One region of the Paraburkholderia sp. MM5477-R1 genome, then DNA from elsewhere that is predicted to be linked to it. Evidence: predicted binding sites of a transcription regulator. Region 1 holds the regulator's gene; the other holds the start of a gene.

Region 1 (9,284 bases):
CGCTATGCCGACGACGGCTTCGTCGTGATTCCGCTCACGGACCCGCAGATGCGCCAGCGCAGCATCCAGGTGCAGACGATGGCGGGGCGCGAGTTGCCCCCGTCGGTGCGCACGTTTCGCGACCATCTGATCGCGCGGATCGCGGATGCGAAGCCGGCTGGGGCGCAGGCGTCGAAGGTCACCGGTGGACGCGGTAAACGTACGCCGCGGCGCCCGCGAGCCGATGCATGAAATGCGACACATGCCACGCACTAAGCGGCAAATGTTCTCCCGGAATCCGAATCACGACCTAAACTGTGGTGGACGGCAAGGACGGCCCTGAGAAAACGACCCTGAGGGTGCGCGCCACGATCAGGGGAAACGCGGAACAATGACAGTCGAACCGCGGACCTGCCGCCCAGCCCGCGATGCTGCAATGCACACAAGCGGCAATAGATGGACCCAAATAGAAAGGCGGCGCGTCGTCCCGATGGCGCGTTGCCCACGACAGAGCGATAGGACCAACACAGCCATGGCGCAACAGAAAACCAATCCAAAACTCGAGCAGGCTCTCACGCGCGGTGATCTCGCGATCCGTCAGGCGAACTCGGCGCGAGCGACCGCCTTGTTGCGTGCGCTTGCCAAGATGATCGTCGATGCGTCGGCGACCATCGGCGTGGAAGCCTTCACGCTGATTCACGACGGCGACAAGATCTACGATCCCGCCGATGGTCTATGGCCACAGGCGCTGCTGATTTCGCTCGACGGTCCGGTCGAGGACGCCGATCCCGACGAATTGCGCACGGTGCGGCTGATCGCGGATGATCCGGTCACCGTGTTCCGGGTGGAATGGCAGCGCGCCGATGGCAAGATCGGGCGTCACGAGGGCGGCCCGTTCGCGACGGTCGCGTTCATCTCCGACGTCGATATTCCGTGGACCGATGACGAGGACTGAGCGCGCACAACGATAGCAAACACGCCGTGCGACGACCGACGCGGCGTCGTCTTGCGCGGGTGCAGGCGCAACGCGCCGCCCGCGCGTTCGGCTTACTTCATCATGCGACGCCGAAACAGGATCGCCGACACGATGAAGCCGCCGACTGCATAAGCGGCCAGCACGCTCACATGGAGCGCCGCGTGCTCCATCGGCCGACCGAGCATCGCCGGGCGCATCAGATCGACCGCATTGGCGAGCGGCAGCGCGACAGTCACCGCTTGCGCGGCGCCGGGCAGTTGCGAGATCGGAAAGAACACGCCGGAGAGCAGCAGCATCGGCGTGAGCACGAGCGTCTGATAGAACATGAAAAAGTCGTACGACGGCGCGAGCGCCGTCACGATCATCGCGAGGCTCGCGAACGCGAGACCGGCCAGCACGATGACCGGCAGCGCGAGCAGCATCGACGGAAAACTCGCATAGCCGAGCGCGCCCGCCACCAGCATGATCGCCACACCCGACAACACCGATTTGCTGGCGGCCCACACCACCTCGCCGAGCACGATATCGCCGAGCGTGAGCGGCGTATGCATGATCGCCTCCCACGTGCGCTGCACGTGCATGCGCGAAAAGCCCGAATACATCGACTCGAAGCTCGCCGACATCATCACGCTCGACGCCACCGTGCCCGCCGCGAGGAACGAGATATACGACACGCCGTCGACGTGCCCGACCATCAGCCCGAGCCCGAGGCCGAGACCGAACAGATAGATCATCGGATCGGCGAAGTTGCCGAACATCGATGCGATCGCGAGCTTTTTCCACACCAGGTAATTGCGGCGCCACACCGCGATCCAGTTCGTGGCATTGGCGGGGAAGGCACCGAACGGTTCTTGCGCCGATGGCGTGCCGTCGTGGGTTTCGTAAGTACGTGCGTCCATCAAGTGTCTCGCTATGGGTTCAGTCCTGCATTTCGCGACCGGTGAGCCGCAGAAACACATCCTCGAGATTCGCCGGCCGATGCAGATAGCGCAAATCGGCGCGCTGCTTGAGGCGCATATGCACGGGCTGCGCGTCGCTCACATAACAGAACAGCGTCTCGCCGCTGATCTCGGTGCGCTCGGCGAGCGGCGCGAGTTCGTCGCGCAACGCAAACGGATCGGGGCCGTAGATCTCGATCACGTCGCAGCCGATTTCGGACTCGATCAACTCGCGCGGCGCGCCTTCGGCGATCTTGCGGCCTTCCTCGATCACGCACAGTCGATGACAGAGCCGTTCGGCTTCTTCCATGAAGTGCGTGGTCAGCAGAATGGTCTTGCCGCGCGCGAGCAGCGAGCGCAGCCGCTCCCAGATCAGATGGCGTGCTTGCGGATCGAGACCGGTGGTCGGCTCGTCCATGATCAGCACGTCGGGATCGTTGATCAGCGCGCGCGCGAGCGTGAGGCGCCGCTTCATGCCGCCCGACAGTTCGCTCACGCGCGCGTGCGCCTTGTTCTCGAGGCGAGCGAATTCGAGCAGACCCGGCACCGCCGCGCGACACTGCGCGGCGCTCATACCGAAGTAGCGACCGAATACGAGCAGATTTTCGCGCACCGTGAAATCGGGATCGAGGTTGTCGAACTGCGGCACCACGCCGACGCGCGAGCGCGCGAGGCGCGCGCGGCCCGGGATCGGCTCGTCGCACAGCCGGATCGCGCCGGCGTCGGGCGCCGCAATGCCGAGCAGCATGCGCAATGTCGTGGTCTTACCGGCGCCGTTGGGGCCGAGCAGCCCGAAGCATTCGCCGGTGTTCACATGAAACGACAATCCGTCGACGACCGTTTTTTCGCCGTAGCTTTTCCTGACCTGATGGAATTCGATGGGGGCGGTGGGCATGGCTCGAGCAAGGCTCCGGAAAAAGACACAACGTACGCGCACGACACACAACATACCTGCGATGCACGCATTGCGCACGCGAAGCCGCTTACTCCAGGTATCGGATCGCTGATGCGAGCGGGTGTCCGGGAACGCGTCATGCGCAGGGTGCGATGCGCTCGTCGGTGTCGATTCGCGCCGCTGATTGGCGGTGGCACGACTGGCACGTCAACCGGCCCGCAGTGTGTCGACGCAGCGTTCGCAAACGAAGTTTTGCATTGCGGCATCCGTGTGCAAACACTGCGTCGGGTCGCCCAACGCTTGTGCAGACTGGATCGGCATGCACCGAGTATGCACTTAGCGTTTTCCATCCCTTGCAAGCCGAATTGCGGCGCACCATGATTGATTCAGACCGCGCTTTCCGCGCGAATGGAGAAAACAGATGGCGAGCTACCAGAAAATCCTGTTGTGCTACGACGGCTCGCGCGAAGGCCGCAAAGCCCTGCGTTGCGGTGCCGATCTGGCGTTGGAACTGAAGGCGGAAACGCATCTGCTGTCGGTCGTCGACATGCGTTCGAGCATCGCGCAGAGCGCGGGCCTGTTGACGGACGTCGCCTGCAGCAGCTTCGAAAAAACGGCCCGCGAGATTCTGCAGGAGGGCGTGAACTGGCTGACCGAGCGAGGCGTGAGCGCGCAAGGGCATTTCGCATTCGGTCATCCGATCGACGAGATCGCCAATCTTGCCAACGAGTTGCAGGTCGACCTCGTGGTGGTGGGTCATCGCTGCAGGACTGGTTTGTCGCGGTGGTGGATGGGGGCGGGCAACACGCCGCTGCTCGACCGCGTGTCGTGCAGCATTCTGGTGGCGTGCTCGTCCGCGCAGGAGCAGCAGCAGGCGGCTGCGGCGTAATGGGCTAGTGAGGGACGCGAAGCCGCGCGCCCCGTTATCTAGTCCAGATGTGAATAGGCCCTGTCGAGTGGCCGGCCCCGATGGCCAGCCACGCATCCCATCCGGCCAGGCTTCGATCTCACTCGTTCAGATTGATCGCCGCGAGTTTCCACGTGACCAGACCTTCGCGACGAAAGATTGCCGAATAATTCGCGTTACCTTCGCCACGCCGGTACGTGATGACAAACTCGTTGAGACTGCGATAGCCGGCCGTGCTTTGACGCCCGGGCGGCGGTGCGCTCGCCTGCGTGGTGGTGTCGCCCGCGGCTGGTGCGGCCGGCGGCGCGGACGGTTGCTCGCCCGGCGTGCCACGCGGCGGCATGCCGTTCAGCAGCGCCGCGACGCCGTCGGGTGTCGCATAGGCATCGACGAGCGGGCCGATCAGCGTCACGCCGATCACCGCGCCGATCGTGGCCATCTTGTTGCCGGCATCCGCCTCGAGCCGGCGTGTCAGCATGGCGCCCACCTGTTGCTTCAGGCTATCGCGTAGCGCGGGAAAGTCCACGTACTGATTGACGGTTTGCACGTCGCGCGCATCGGCGGCGCGTTTGAGATTGTTCACCGCGAGATACGGTGACGCATAAATAAAGCCCAGCGCGGCAATCACGATCACCACGATCAGCGTGATCAGCAGCGGCCGGGTGGCGCTGCCCTGTATGCGTTTCCGAATTGTCATCGAATGGGACTCCACGTCAGTGATGATCTAACGTCGACCACGGCGAGGACGAAACGATCCCATCCCACGCGAATCTCTGAACATCCGAAGTGCTTGTTGCATGCGTACTCAGGATTCGCTCACGCTTCGAACACCGCGCCGTGCACGTTGGCTTCGTCGGCTATGCAGCGATCGATCATACGGCATACGGCGTCGACCGTGCCGACCATGATCAGTCGCGACGGTCCATGATAGACCCGCACCGGCGCGCGACGCGCGGGCTCGGCGATGTTCAGCGCCGAATTCAGCGACACGCGCGCGAACGCCGGCAACGACGACGGCAGACCGGAAGCTTCGGCAGCCGCGTCGAACAGCGACGGCGTGCGCGCAGCGGGCGCCTCGATTAGCGCGCAGGGCGTGAGCTTGCGCAGATGGCGCAGACGGCCGAACTGGCGAAAGGGCAACAGGCGGGCAAGGCGTTCCATGAGTCTCTCCAGGCGATTCGGCGTAAATGCAGGCGTAAATGCGGCTTGGGTCGGAAATGCAGGCGTAAATGCGGCTTGGGTCGGACAAACCGGCGCAAGCGTTCTGGCGACAGCGAAAGATCAGAACTCGCTGGGGCGGATCAGCCCGACCGCGATCCCTTCGAGCGCGAAATCGGCGCTGCCGGTTTCCACGAAGATGTTGTCGTAATCGGGGTTTTCGGCGATCAGTTCGATGCCATTCGGCCGGCGCTTCAGACGCTTGACCGTCACGTCGTCGCCAAGCCGCGCAATGATGATCTGGCCGTCCTTCGCTTCGGTGCGCTTTTGCACCGCGAGCAGGTCGCCGTCGAGAATGCCCGCGTCGCGCATCGACAGGCCGCGCACCTTCAGCAGGTAGTCGGGCTTGCTCGAGAACAGCGCCGGGTCACACGCGTAGTGCTGCGAGATATGTTCCTGCGCGAGGATCGGGCTACCCGCCGCGACCCGGCCGATCAGCGGCAACGACAACTGCATCAGGCCCGCATGCGGCAGGGTGAACTGATACGGCGCGTCCTCCTGCCCGGACAGCAGGCGGATGCCGCGCGACGCGCCGGCCGCGAGTTCGATCACGCCCTTGCGCGCCAGCGCGCGCAGATGCTCTTCTGCGGAATTGGCCGAGCTGAACCCGAGTTCGGCGGCAATTTCCGCGCGAGTGGGCGGAAAGCCGGTGCGTTCGATCGCGCGGCGGATCAGATCGAAAACCTGCTGCTGTCGTGCGGTGAGTTTTGTCATGGCCACTGTATGTATGAACAGGTGACTGTATTTTTATACAGTATTCGGCGCATTTCAAGCTTTACTTTAAGTTCGGCGCAAGGGCCACGCTGGGGCGTCGTTTATCGGCGACATGACGGCGTTGTCGGCGTCCCAACCGCCGGCGCATCTGTCGTTACCACTTTTGAGCATTAAAAAATGAAGAAACATTATTTTTAATAATGAAAGCGCTTCGATAGACTGGCCTCCGGTTGGCGCTCATGTGCACGTGACCGCGACGCAGAACAACACCAGACGCTCATCAGCGGACCATCACGCGGAGAAAAATTGAAATGAACCATCGGCATATGGGGCTTGCGGCTCGAACCAGAAAACTGATCGCGGCGCTCGCCGTCGGCGCGGCCGGTGCGCTCGGCATGTTGGGCGCAAGCGGCGTAGCGCACGCCGACACCACGCTGTTGAACGTGTCCTACGATCCGACGCGCGAGCTGTATCAGGACATCAATCAGGCATTCGGCAAGGAATGGAAGGCCAGGACCGGCGAAGCCGTCACCTTCAGGCAGTCGCACGGCGGCTCGGGCGCGCAGGCTCGCTCGGTGCTCGACGGACTGCAGGCCGACGTCGTGACGCTTGCGCTCGCCTATGACATCGACGCGCTCGCGAACAAGGGGCTCGTCGACAGGAACTGGCAAAAGCGTCTGCCGGACAACGCATCGCCGTACACGTCGACGATCGTGTTTCTGGTGCGCAAGGGCAACCCGAAGCACATCAAGGATTGGGATGATCTGGTGAAACCGGGCGTGTCGATCGTGACGCCGAATCCGAAGACCTCGGGCGGCGCGCGCTGGAATTATCTGGCCGCGTGGGCGTACGCCGAGCATCAACCGGGCGGCAACGACCAGAAGGCCAGGGAGTTCGTCGGCAAGCTGTACAGGAACGCCGGCGTGCTCGATTCGGGCGCGCGCGGCGCGACCACGAGCTTCGTGCAGCGCGGTATCGGCGACGTGCTGATCGCGTGGGAAAACGAGGCGTTCCTGTCGCTGAAGGAGTTTGGTCCGGACAAGTTCGAGATCGTGGTGCCGTCGGTGAGCATTCTGGCCGAGCCGCCGGTCGCGGTGGTCGACAAGGTCGTCGACAAACACGGCACGCGCAAGCTGGCCGAAGCGTATCTGAACTTCCTGTATAGCGAGCAAGGTCAGGAGATCGCCGCGCGCAATTTCTATCGTCCGCGTTCCAGCAAGGTGCCCGCCGATCTGACCGCGAAGTTTCCGAAGCTGAAGCTCTACACGATCGACGATTCGTTCGGCGGTTGGACCAACGCGCAGAAGACCCATTTCGCGGACGGCGGCGTGTTCGATTCAATTTATCAGCCGCAGTAAGAACCACCGCCTGAATCACAGCCAGGGGCAAAAGGGCGCGCCCAATGGGCGCGCTTTCGGCTAACCGGGGTCCGGTGCCCAGCAGTGCGGCAGTACCGCAGTACGGCAGCACGGCAAAACGAACAACCGCGCGAGCATCAACCATGAACGAGTATCCAGCATGACCACGTTGACCTTCCGCAAGCCGAGCGCATTGCCCGGTTTTGGCCTGACACTCGGCATCACGGTGGCTTATCTGAGCCTCGTGGTGCTGATTCCATTGGCGGCGACCTTTCTGAAAACCGCGACGCTCGACTGGGATCAGTTCGTGCGCGCGGTCACGTCGCCGCGTGTGCTCGCGTCGTATCGGCTGACGTTTTTCTCGGCGCTAGGCGGCGCGCTGATCAACGCGGTGTTCGGCTTTCTCGTCGCGTGGGTGCTGGTGCGCTACACGTTTCCGTTCAAGCGTATCGTCGATGCGGTCGTCGATCTGCCATTCGCGTTGCCCACCTCGGTGGCGGGCATTTCGCTCGCGGCCGTGTATGCGGGCAACGGCTGGATCGGCCAGTTCCTCGCGCCGCTCGGCATCAAGATCGCGTTCACGCCGGCGGGCGTGCTGGTCGCGCTGACGTTCATCGGCCTGCCGTTCGTCGTGCGCACCGTGCAACCGGTGCTCGAGGAGTTCGAGCGCGAGCAGGAGGAGGCAGCCGCGTGTCTCGGCGCGTCGCGCTGGCTCACGTTTCGCCGCGTCGTGCTGCCGGCCGTGTTGCCGGCGCTGCTGACCGGCTTCGCGCTCGCCTTTGCGCGCGCGCTCGGCGAATACGGCTCGGTAATCTTCATCGCCGGCAATGTGCCGATGAAGTCGGAGATCACGTCGCTCCTGATCATCACGAAGCTCGAGCAATACGACTATGCGGGCGCGACGGCGCTCGCGGTCGTGATGCTGGTCGTGTCGTTCCTGATGCTGCTGTCGATCAACACGCTGCAGTGGTATCTGCAGCGGCGCACGAGCCGCGGCAAGACGGGATCGGCGCCAGTGGCCACGAGCGTCGCCGCTATCGGTGGAGGTGTGCAATGAGCCGCGTTCCGACCCACCCGGCGAGCGTGGCGCGTCGCCCCGATCCGGTCAGCGAGCCGGCGCTCGTGCGCTGGCTGCTGATCGGCCTCGCACTGCTGTTTCTCGCGCTGTTTCTGGCCGTGCCGCTCGCCGCGGTGTTCTACCAGGCGCTGAACAAGGGGCTGCGTTTTTACTTCGAAGCGCTCGCCGATCCGGATGCGCTGTCGGCGATCAAACTGACGCTGCTCACCGCGGCGATCGCGGTGCCGCTGAACCTCGTGTTCGGCCTTGCGGCGTCGTGGTGTATCGCGAAGTTCGAATTCCGCGGCAAGGCGCTGCTGACCACGTTGATCGATCTGCCGTTTTCGGTGTCGCCGGTGATCTCCGGCCTGATCTACGTGCTGATGTTCGGCGCGCAGGGCTGGTTCGGCCCGTGGCTCGAAGATCACAACGTGCAGATCATCTTCGCGGTGCCGGGCATCGTGCTCGCGACGATCTTCGTCACGTTCCCGTTCGTCGCGCGCGAGCTGATTCCGCTGATGCAGGCGCAGGGCAACGACGAGGAGGAAGCCGCGCACGTGCTCGGCGCATCGGGCTGGCAGACGTTTCGTCGCGTCACGCTGCCGAACGTCAAGTGGGGTCTGCTGTACGGCGTGATTCTGTGCAATGCGCGCGCAATGGGCGAGTTCGGCGCGGTGTCGGTCGTGTCGGGCCATATTCGCGGGCAGACCGACACGATGCCGCTGCACGTCGAAATCCTCTACAACGAGTACAACTTCTCGGCCGCGTTCGCCGTGGCCTCGCTGCTCGCGCTGCTGGCGCTGGTTACGCTGGGGCTCAAGCTGCTGGCCGGGCGTCATATGTCGGCGGAACTGTCGGCGGCGCGCGAAGTGCCTGCGTATGCGGGGCACGTGTCGCCGTCCGGCGCTTCGCAGGCCAATAGCGCGCAGTCCGCTTCGCATTCGTTTTTCGTCAACGCCACGCCTGCGTCGCAGCGACATCCGCTCAAGCAAGGAGAGCTGTAAATGGGTATCACCGTTCGTAACCTGCAAAAGCGCTTCGGCGATTTCGTCGCGCTCGACAACGTGTCGCTCGACTTTCCGCCGGGCGAACTCGTCGCGCTGCTCGGGCCGTCGGGTTGCGGCAAGACGACGTTGCTGCGTGTGATCGCCGGCCTCGAATACGCGGATGGCGGCCGGGTCGAGCTGCAAGGCCAGGATGTCGCGGCGGTCGGCGCGCGTGAGCGCGAGGTGGGTTTCGTGT
Region 2 (9,284 bases), on a different contig from region 1:
AGCACCTATGCTGGCCCATGAACCTGCAGCTTAGGCTCGCCCGAAACCGAGCGCTGCCGGGCGACTGTAGCCCGCATGCTTGACCTTCAGCCAGTTGCGCGACCTGCCGCGTAGGTACGGAGCATCGAGGCGCTTTGCAATCATGCCTTCGAGGTCGTGAGCGATCGCCTGCTCGAAGACCCATTCGCCGATATCGGGAATCCCGGTAATGTAGATCAGCGTCTTCGTATCATCAAAGGCTGCGCGGAGAAGATGCTTGCGCTCGGCAAGCGGCACGCCGCGATAATCGAGTGTGGCACCGCCATTTCCGGCAGCGAGGATGTCGAACAGATAAAGACGGGCAGGGTGCCGGAGGGCGGCCTGGCGAACATTGGTCGGAAGGGTGGTCTTTGCGCGCGTTTGCAGCGTCTCAAATGACGGCCGGCCTTTGGCGTCATCGACGGTGAGCTCGGCATCCGTGACAAAGTCCCCGGGAATCGCGTCAACCGCCACGACGATGTCGGGAAATGAAACATTGAGGGAATTGCCCCAGCCTGGAAATCAGCTCGACCCGGTCGCCGAACTTCCTGACCAGGCAGCGAAACCCGTCATATTTGAGCTCGAAAAGCCACCCGCACGCGGAGAACGGCCTTCGGTGCAGGGTGGCGAGCATCAGATCGGAGGCTTCGATCGGCCGCGCAAAGGCAATCTCCGGCACGGCCGATGATCCTCCCAGGATTTATTGGGTGGTGGTAAGCAGGACGGAGCAACCGGCGTACCGAACGGGATCAGGCGTGGAAAACCTCGGTTTCCTGCGGACGGACCACGAGTTCCCGTCCCGGCCTGCGTGTGCGGCCATGCGGGCTCAACAGAACGGCGGACGGGCGGAGCGCGATCGCGACTGGCCCGGCGGCTGCCGGCCCGCGGCGCTTGATGATCTCGACGCTCAAGGCCTCGTCAGCGGGGCGCAGGGCCAGACGGAGCTCGGCCGGCGAGGGATCCGCTGCTTGGGGAAGCGGCCGGACCATAAAAAATAGGGTTTCGGCAGTTTTCGCGGCAAGCTGCAGCCTTCGAAGGGATTCCTGCCGGATATGCTTTTGCCAAAGCAGAACGGCGGCGCAGGTCCCGGCGCGCAGGACCTGCTCAGCGGACCACAAGGCGTCAGCGCTCCTGCTCGGACGGAGCAGCATCAGCCGATCCGCTGACAGGCCGATATAGGCCAGCCCCTGTACGTTTGGCGTCTGCGGCGGATCGATCAGCACGATCTGCCGCTGTCCCGCCGTGGCCAATGCCGGCGCTAGCAGACGAAGCTCGCCGACGCCAGACTGTTGCGGCAAGAGCTCGATCATGGTCCCGACCGGCCATCCTTTGCCTGGAAGCTCCGCGGAACGGGCGTCATCGCCCGTCGCCACTGTCCGACCGACGCCGCGGGCAAGCTGCGACGCCCGCCAAAGCGCGGGGTGGATCTGCTCGACATTGGCGGGAAGGGCTGACATACCAATACTGTACATCCATACAGTACGGCACCGCAAACCAGCCGGAACGTTTGGCGACCCCAGCCGCCTGCTGCATCGGCGGGCATCGCGGCCCAATGGTGGCCATCTCAGCTTTGACGGGCTGCGTGCGGCGGCTTAAAGTCGGTAGACCCTGCTGCCGATGACGAATGAGGGGCGACCATGGTGAAAGTCCGGTTCGATATCGCCGATGAGATAATGAGGAAGTTGACTGAGCTGCGCCAAGAGGAGGAGAAGGCACGGCGAAGTGCCTTTCTCATGGAGGCTATCAGGAAGTCCGTACTGATTTCAAATGCGCGGGAGAGTGGAAAACTTAGCTTTCTCCGTCCAAACAAAACCAAGTTCAAGGTCTTCTCTGCCCCTACGAAAGACGAATTAAACGAAATCGATAGACTGGAGGCTGAAGATCTTGCCTCGTTTCATTCGCGAGTGGACAGAGAGTTGAAACAGGTTCTCGAGCAAAGTAGGCAAGCCCAGGCGCGGCGGGGTGCGCAGGCTCGTCACGAAAAGAGCCCTTACGCAAAAATCAAAGCTTTGGTCATGGCCGAATACGAGGCTCATGGTGCAGAATTGAGCTCAGACGGGCAGCCACTCTATAAGAATCAGCAATCGTTCATCCGGACAATGATGGCGCTGCATTTGGACGTTGCCGATGAACAGACGATAAGAGGCTGGATCAAGAAAAGCCCGATCGTTGTCCCGCATTGGAAGACCCGGGCTCGCAAAAACACAATTTAGTGGGTCTGCCAGGCACACCCATATGTCGCCGAACCACGTCCCTGTAACGTCGACTCCAGACGATGGCAGAGGAGGTGGAAAATGTTCTATCTGATGATTTCCGCACTGGTGTATGGGGGCATAGGGCTGGCCTAAGCGATCGCCGCGATCCGGTCGCGTGAAGACCACCATGACAGTTCCAAACCGATTCATCGACACTTCTATGTGGCCGTCTCCTGCATGTATTTCGGTTTGTGCGCTATTCACTTCGCCGAGTGCTTTGAGGAAACGCTTAAAAGCCAGGAGTCGGTGAGTGCTGCTGTCACTGATATCGCATGCTGCGGCGACAAGCATAAATTGGCGGCTTTCCCGCCGGCAGCATAGGGCAAACGACCGTTTCAGAAAGTGACAGTTCCGACCCGGAAACCAGCAATGCAGCAGACAAAAGCCCCCTTGAGTTTCCCAGGGGCTTTTCAATGGCGCGGTTATTCGCCGAGATGCGTCGCGTCTGGAAGGTAAGCACCTCACGACGACCGTCGTAGACGGCGGCGAGAACCGACATCAAAGTGGTGCCCATCATTTTCGATTTGATGGACATCACTGTGACAGAGTCGGAAGCCAAGCCGGGTAGCCGCAAGGGACGCCCGAATTATGATCGCGAGTTTCGACGCCGGCTTGCGGCCGCGGCATGTGAGCCTGGTGCGTCGGTCGCGAAGCTGGCGCGGGACAATGGCATCAATGCAAACATGCTGTTCACCTGGCGGCGTCGCTATCGCGAGCAATTGCAGGCGGAAACGACGTGCCTGATTCCAGTGGCGGTGGTTCATGAGACGCCGCCGCAGCGCGTGGCGATGCCCCCAGATGCAAGGGACGTCTGCAACCGGACTGCACGAGCCGGGACGATCGAGATCCGGTTCGGTGACGTGGTAGTCAAGGTCGACGGCGTTGTCGACGCCGACACGCTACGCGTCGTCCTGGGGAGCGTGCGATCGTGATCTCTCTACCCACGGGTACACGCGTCTGGCTGGTGGCAGGCGTCACCGACATGCGCTGCGGGTTCCAGGGGCTGGCGGCAAAGGTGCAGACGGCGCTCGAGGACAATCCGCTGGGTGGCAACGTGTTCATCTTCCGGGGCCGGCGCGGCGATCTCGTGAAGGTCATGTGGGCGACCGAAGACGGGCTCTGGCTTCTTGCGAAGCGGCTTGAGCGTGGTCGCTTCGTCTGGCCACACGCCGATGGCGGCAAGGTCCATCTGACGGCGGCGCAACTGTCGATGTTGCTTGAAGGCATCGATTGGCGGCAGCCGCGTCGCACCGCTGCACTGTCGATGTTGTAAACCGCGAGGAAGGCTCGTAAACTGCGCCGCATGTCGAACGGCGCCGAACTTCCTGACGATGTTGAAACCCTGCGGGCCTTGCTGATCGAGGCCCGTGCCCAGCTTGCCGAGCGCGATCTGGAGATCGAGCAGCTCAAGGCGCAGATCGACAAGCTCAAGCGCATGCAGTTCGGCCGCAAGTCCGAGCAGTTGGACCGGGAGGTCGCGCGGCTCGAAACCGCGCTCGAGGACTTGACCGGTGAGCGTGGTGTCGCTGATGTGCGACGCGCCCACGAATCAAGCGCGAGCACGCCTGTGGGCGACGCATCGCCGAAAGAAGCGCTGCCGCCGCATCTGCCACGCGAAGAACGCGTACTCGACGCCGACGCGACCTGCCCGAAGTGCGGCAGCGCCATGCAGCCGCTCGGAGAAGACGTGTCCGAGCAGCTCGCCCGCGTCGCGGCAATGTTCAAGGTGATTCGCACGATCCGGCGCAAGACGGTCTGTCCGTGCGGCCACCACTTCTCGCAGCCGTCCATGCCCGGCCTGCCGATCACGCGCAGCATTGCCCATCCGAGCCTGCTGGCCGACATCCTCGTCTCGAAGTACGCTGACCACGCGCCGTTGTACCGGCAGTCGCAGATTGCCGCGCGCGACGGCGTGAAGCTGGATCCGGCCAGCATGGGACGCTGGGTCGGCCAGTGCGAGGCCCTTTGCGTGCCGCTGACCGAGGCGCTTCGCCGCCACACGATGGCACCGTCGAAGCTGCACGCGGATGACACGCCGATCCCGGTGCTTGAGCCGGGCAAGAAGAAGACAAGAACCGGGCGCCTGTGGGTGTATGTGCGCGATGACACCCGTTCGGGCTCGACCGAACCGGCCGCGGTGTGGTTTGCTTACTCGCCCGACCGCAAAGGCATCCACCCCCAGACCCATCTCGCTGGATTCGAGGGCATCCTGCAGGCCGACGCCTACAGTGGCTTCAACGAACTGTACGAGAGCGGCAAGATCCGTGAAGCTGCATGCTGGGACCACGCGAGACGGTACCTCTACGACGTGCATGCCCGAACGCCTACCGAGGCGACCCGAGAGGTGCTCGAACTGATCGGTGGACTTTACGGCATCGAGGCGGACATCCGTGGCAAACCCGCTGCTGAACGGCTGTGCGTGCGGCAGGAGAAAAGCGTGCCGCTGCTCGCGACCATCAAGACCTGGATGACGGACAAGCTCGCCACGCTGTCGAAGAAATCCGATCTGGCCAAAGCGATCCGTTACTCGCTCAACCAGTGGGATGCGCTCGTGCTGTATGGCGAAGAGGGCCGTGCCGAGATCAGCAACGCCCTGGCCGAAAACGCGCTGCGCTGTGTGAGTCTGGGCCGCAAGAACTTCCTGTTCGCCGGCTCCGACAGCGGAGGCGAGCGGGCAGCCGCGATGTACGGTCTGATCGGCACATGCAAGCTCAACGGGATCAACCCGCGCGCCTACCTCGAATACGTCCTGACCCATATCGCTGACCATCCCATTAACCGCATCGACGAACTGTTGCCCTGGAACGTGGCCACGAAGCTGCCTCGGCAGTCTGGCCCATCGGCGTCTGCTGACACGTAACCCGATTCCCGATCATGCCTCACGCGGGCGCCGCGTTGCGGACGGCCGTCGCGAGGTGCTTACTCTGGAAGTTGGCGTACGGATGACCGTTCTGCGTCTCGCCGCCGACCGACGAGTTCGGGGTCACGTCGACGCGGTGCGTGTCCGGGTTCCAGCCCGGGTATGTCTTCGGCGACGGCTGCGCCGGCGGCAGCGGGGCCGGCGGCGTCCACGGCTTTCCATTGTGGTCTCCCCGCTTTCGGGGCGTTCTGGGAGTTGCAGCTACAGGTTGCGTGCCTACAAAAAAGAGCCCGCCTAGGTGGGCGGGCTAAATCCATAGTCCAGGGGATAGACATGGAGGAGACGCGGATAACGGGCTTGGCTGCTGGTCCCGCTGACGAGGCACATCGCCATGAACTAAATCTACATGCGGTGTGTACGTCGTGCCATCGTACAAAGGTGTACAGGTTCGCTGACAAGAGTCTGGAAAGCTCATACAAAGGTTTGCGTGGCCCACGGAGGCGCTACATGGCGAGATTGAATCTCACGAACCGGCGGCGCGTTGAGCGAATCCGGTTACATGGCGGTTACACGGACTCCAGAAAACAAAAAGCCCAGTCGCAAGGACCGGGCTAAGTGTTTGATTCTCTTGGGGTGGCTGATGGGACTCGAACCCACGACGACAGGAATCACAATCCAGCCGTCAAAATGCCTCGCAGCCGCGTCAGACAAGGATCTCACAAACTAAATTCGGAACAGACAGGCGCTTTCACCCACGGTGGCATGCGGGGTTCGCGGTGAGTCGTTCCGAAAATTTGGACTGTGAATTGCGCTTCTGGAACTGTGTATGCATGCACTGGTGTTGGTGGTGGCCCGCTCGTTGTGAATTGCAACGACGAGGACAGGCTCAGATCGGACTGATTTGTGCGGTTGTGGGCTGCAGCTTGTCAACGGCGCTTGTTGGCCCAACGCGGGCCGACGGCGAACGCACCAAACCGACCCACTGCGGACGGCCACATTTCTCCAAAGCGGTCGTTCAAACGCCGCCACTGTTTGCCAAGGGACGACCTCATGACAACGCCGAGGTGCACTCACTGGACACCGTGCAAGAGCGCAAGACGCGACGCGATCTCTTGGATAGCCGGTATTTTCTTATTGCGGGAGAGCCGACAAAGGCCGCTTCGGGTTGAAAATCCATCCTTCGCGGGCTGCCGGCCGGCCCCGAGGCGCAGCGGGTCGTCCATCAGCTTGATCACTGGCCCCCATGTCGCTTGCTCGGCGGCGTTGTATTGGAAACGCACGACGACGAGCACGTCTTTGCGGATCGCCACCTTCTCGTAGACAATGCGTCATTTGGGCGTCAGACGGGAGGGCGCCACTAAGCCGGACCTGCTTAGCTCACAAGAAAACTTCCATGGCGCACAGTCGGTTTCGTCGTCGCAGCGATTAATCAATACGAGATGTGAATGGCAACTTCTAGCGAAAAATCTTCGGGACAAGCACGTTACGCGAGCTATCCCAGCCTAGTAGACCGGGTCGTGCTCATTACGGGCGGCGCGAGTGGCATTGGCGCTTCGTTCGTCGAGCACTTTGAGCTTGCCCGTAAAAAATGGATCCCTTGCTGAGTGTGTAAAACTCACGCGAGGAGGAAGGAAAGATGGGTAATCCGAGAGCACGGTACACGCAGGAATTCATGATAGAAGCCGTGCGCATGGTCCGCAACGGCCAGAGCATGGCGGCGGTGGCAAAGATACTAGCCATTAGCCCGAAGACGCTGCACAACTGGGTTAAGGCCGATGCCGCTGGCAAGCTGAACGGCGCAGGCAAGCAGGTTTCTCCCGAACAGATGGAGATTGCCCGGCTGCGCGCGGAGTTGGCACGCGTGAAGATGGAGCGCGACATATTGGAAAAAGCCACGGCGTACTTCGCAAAGGTGTCGGATTGAAGTACGCCTGGATTGAACTTCACAGCCGACAATGGCCGGTTTCCCTGACCTGCCAGGTGCTGGGTGTCAGCCCCAGCGGTTACCATGCCCGCAAGGCCCGGGACGTCGATACGGAGCGTCCGCGCCGACGTATCAGCAACGACGCCCTGCTGGTCCACATCAAGGCCGTGCACGCTGAATCCAAAGGCGAGTACGGCTGGCCGCGGGTGTGGAAGAAGCTGCTTGCCCAGGGCATTCGCGTCAGCAAGGATCGTGTCCAGCGGCTCATGAAGCTGCATGGCATCAAGGCGAAGACCAAACGCCGCTTCAAGGCCACCACCGACAGCAACCACAACCTGCCGGTCGCGCCGAACCTGCTGCAACGCGATTTCTCGCCTGCTCGCCCCGATCAGGCCTGGAGTACGGACATCACGTACCTCTGGACTGACGAGGGCTGGCTGTACCTGACGGTCATCCTCGACCTGTTCAGCCGTCAGGTGGTGGGTTGGTCGATGCAGCCACACATGCGCACGGAGCTGGTGTCTGACGCGCTGCGTATGGCGTGGTTTCGCCGCCGGCCGGAAGCGGGCCTGATCGTCCATAGCGACAGGGGTAGCCAGTATTGCAGTCATGACTTCCAGGACCTGCTTAAGGGCTACGGCATGCGCAGCTCGATGAGCCGTCGAGGAAATTGTTGGGACAACGCGCCGACCGAAAGCCTGTGGGGATCGCTCAAGCGAGCACGCATCCTTGGCCAGCGCTTTGCAACGCGTCGCGAAGCGATGGACGAGGTAATCGACTGGTTGAGCTTCTACAATCATTCGCGCTTGCACTCGACGTTGGGCTACGTCAGCCCGATGCAATTCGAGCAGGACTGGCACGCCGCCCAGAACCAACGGGTGGCATAATCTCCGCTCAGTTAAGGGATCCGAAATTCGCGGGCAACGTCACTTCGTTGCGCAAGGCGCACGTGTGGGCTTTCTCGACATCGACACGAACGCGGGAACAGCTCTTGCCAAATCGCTCGGTAACGCGCGCCATAAACCGCTCTTCGTCGCCTGCGACGTCACCGACATTCCCGCGTTGCACGCGGCCATCGCCGAAGTGCGGGCAGCATTCGGGCCGATCGAGGTGCTCGTGAACAACGCGGCGAACGATCGCCGCCACGCGCTCGCCGACGTTACGCCCGAGTCGTTCGATGCAGGCGTTGCAGTTAACGTGCGGCATCAGTTGTTCGCAGCGCAGGCCGTGGTCGAGGATATGAAGGCCGCACGCGCGGGCTCGATCATTAATCTCGGCTCGCATTGCTGGATGCTCAAGAGCAGCCAGTTCCCGGTTTACGCAATGAGCAAGGCGGCAGTACAGGGCCTGACGCGCGGGTTCGCCAAGGACCTCGGCGCGTATGGGATCCGCGTAAACACGCTCGTGCCGGGCTGGGTGTTGACTGAGAAGCAGCGCAACCTGTGGCTCACCGACGAAGGCCGCGAAGAGATACGACGCGGCCAGTGCATCGACGAGGAAATGGAGCCCGGCGATCTCGCGCGCATGGCGCTCTTCCTCGCGGCCGACGACAGCCGCATGATCACGTCGGAGGATGTCATGGTGACGGGTGGCTGGTCGTAATAAGGCCGATTCTCGCTCGGCGGTTTCGCCCACTGACGAGCGGTAGTGGCATGGCAACTTCCGAGGAAAGGTTGGCCGATGGTGGAAGCGCGTTCGCGACCTCGCGCAACCAAGCGAGGCCTCGAAGATTGTCGACGATTTCACCCGGATCGTCGACTGACCGCTGATGGCGGATTGGGTGAGGTCCCCAACGGCCGCTTAGTGGCACTCCAGTTCGCAAAACCCGAATTTGGCTGACTGACCGGTTTGGAGAAAGTCGTCTGGCCGGAGAGGGTCGATCGGAGACGTTCCGTAAAGTAGTGATACGGTGGAAGACGCCGCATACATCTGGTAGACACGCGCCTCCGGCTGACCATTGAATCTCTGAAGGTGCCGTATCGACGATCTTAGGCGCGGATTTGCGTACAGCGATCCGCATCTTCCATCGCGAGTTTTCGAGTTTGATCTGTGTGCGAGAGACAAGGCAATGGTTCGGTCTTCGAGCCTGCCCGGATGGCGGCGGCACGTCATTGCGTTCAGCCGCACGGAAGCGGCGGAGGCGAAGCGGAGATCGAGGATTCGACGCAGCGCGGATTTGTTCTTCACTGAATTGCCGGCACTGCACGTCGAAGACTACACACGTGCA

Evidence for each region. The regulator LexA, encoded in region 1, represses DNA repair genes until DNA is damaged. The targets are predictions, from matches to a motif close to ACTGTATNNNNATACAGT.
Region 2: imuA (translesion DNA synthesis-associated protein ImuA) is a predicted target of LexA. The motif match lies at 1,482-1,499, and genes of this name have one in related genera.

The regions. Positions count from the first base shown of each region.
Region 1 is NZ_JBNDMC010000007.1:1,990,571-1,999,854, reverse strand. Features, by position in the region: gene OKW35_RS38030 (LysR family transcriptional regulator) at 1-231, shown strand, start outside; gene OKW35_RS38025 (hypothetical protein) at 512-934, shown strand; gene OKW35_RS38020 (ABC transporter permease) at 1,027-1,854, opposite strand; gene nodI (nodulation factor ABC transporter ATP-binding protein NodI) at 1,874-2,788, opposite strand; gene OKW35_RS38010 (universal stress protein) at 3,210-3,677, shown strand; gene OKW35_RS38005 (DUF2939 domain-containing protein) at 3,796-4,392, opposite strand; gene OKW35_RS38000 (hypothetical protein) at 4,512-4,856, opposite strand; gene lexA (transcriptional repressor LexA) at 4,977-5,627, opposite strand; gene OKW35_RS37990 (sulfate ABC transporter substrate-binding protein) at 5,939-6,985, shown strand; gene cysT (sulfate ABC transporter permease subunit CysT) at 7,146-8,042, shown strand; gene cysW (sulfate ABC transporter permease subunit CysW) at 8,039-9,046, shown strand; gene OKW35_RS37975 (sulfate/molybdate ABC transporter ATP-binding protein) at 9,047-9,284, shown strand, end outside.
Region 2 is NZ_JBNDMC010000001.1:28,120-37,403, reverse strand. Features, by position in the region: gene OKW35_RS00185 (hypothetical protein) at 1-21, shown strand, start outside; gene OKW35_RS00180 (DNA ligase) at 31-492, opposite strand; gene OKW35_RS00175 (hypothetical protein) at 482-697, opposite strand; gene imuA (translesion DNA synthesis-associated protein ImuA) at 768-1,475, opposite strand; gene OKW35_RS00165 (hypothetical protein) at 1,656-2,231, shown strand; gene OKW35_RS00160 (hypothetical protein) at 2,533-2,808, opposite strand; gene tnpA (IS66-like element accessory protein TnpA) at 2,813-3,205, shown strand; gene tnpB (IS66 family insertion sequence element accessory protein TnpB) at 3,202-3,546, shown strand; gene tnpC (IS66 family transposase) at 3,577-5,133, shown strand; tRNA gene OKW35_RS00140 (tRNA-His) at 5,763-5,835, opposite strand; gene OKW35_RS00135 (hypothetical protein) at 6,204-6,443, opposite strand; partial or broken gene OKW35_RS00130 (3-oxoacyl-ACP reductase) at 6,579-6,704, shown strand; one part of gene OKW35_RS00125 (IS3 family transposase) at 6,770-7,025, shown strand; one part of gene OKW35_RS00125 (IS3 family transposase) at 7,025-7,944, shown strand; partial or broken gene OKW35_RS00120 (SDR family NAD(P)-dependent oxidoreductase) at 7,985-8,659, shown strand.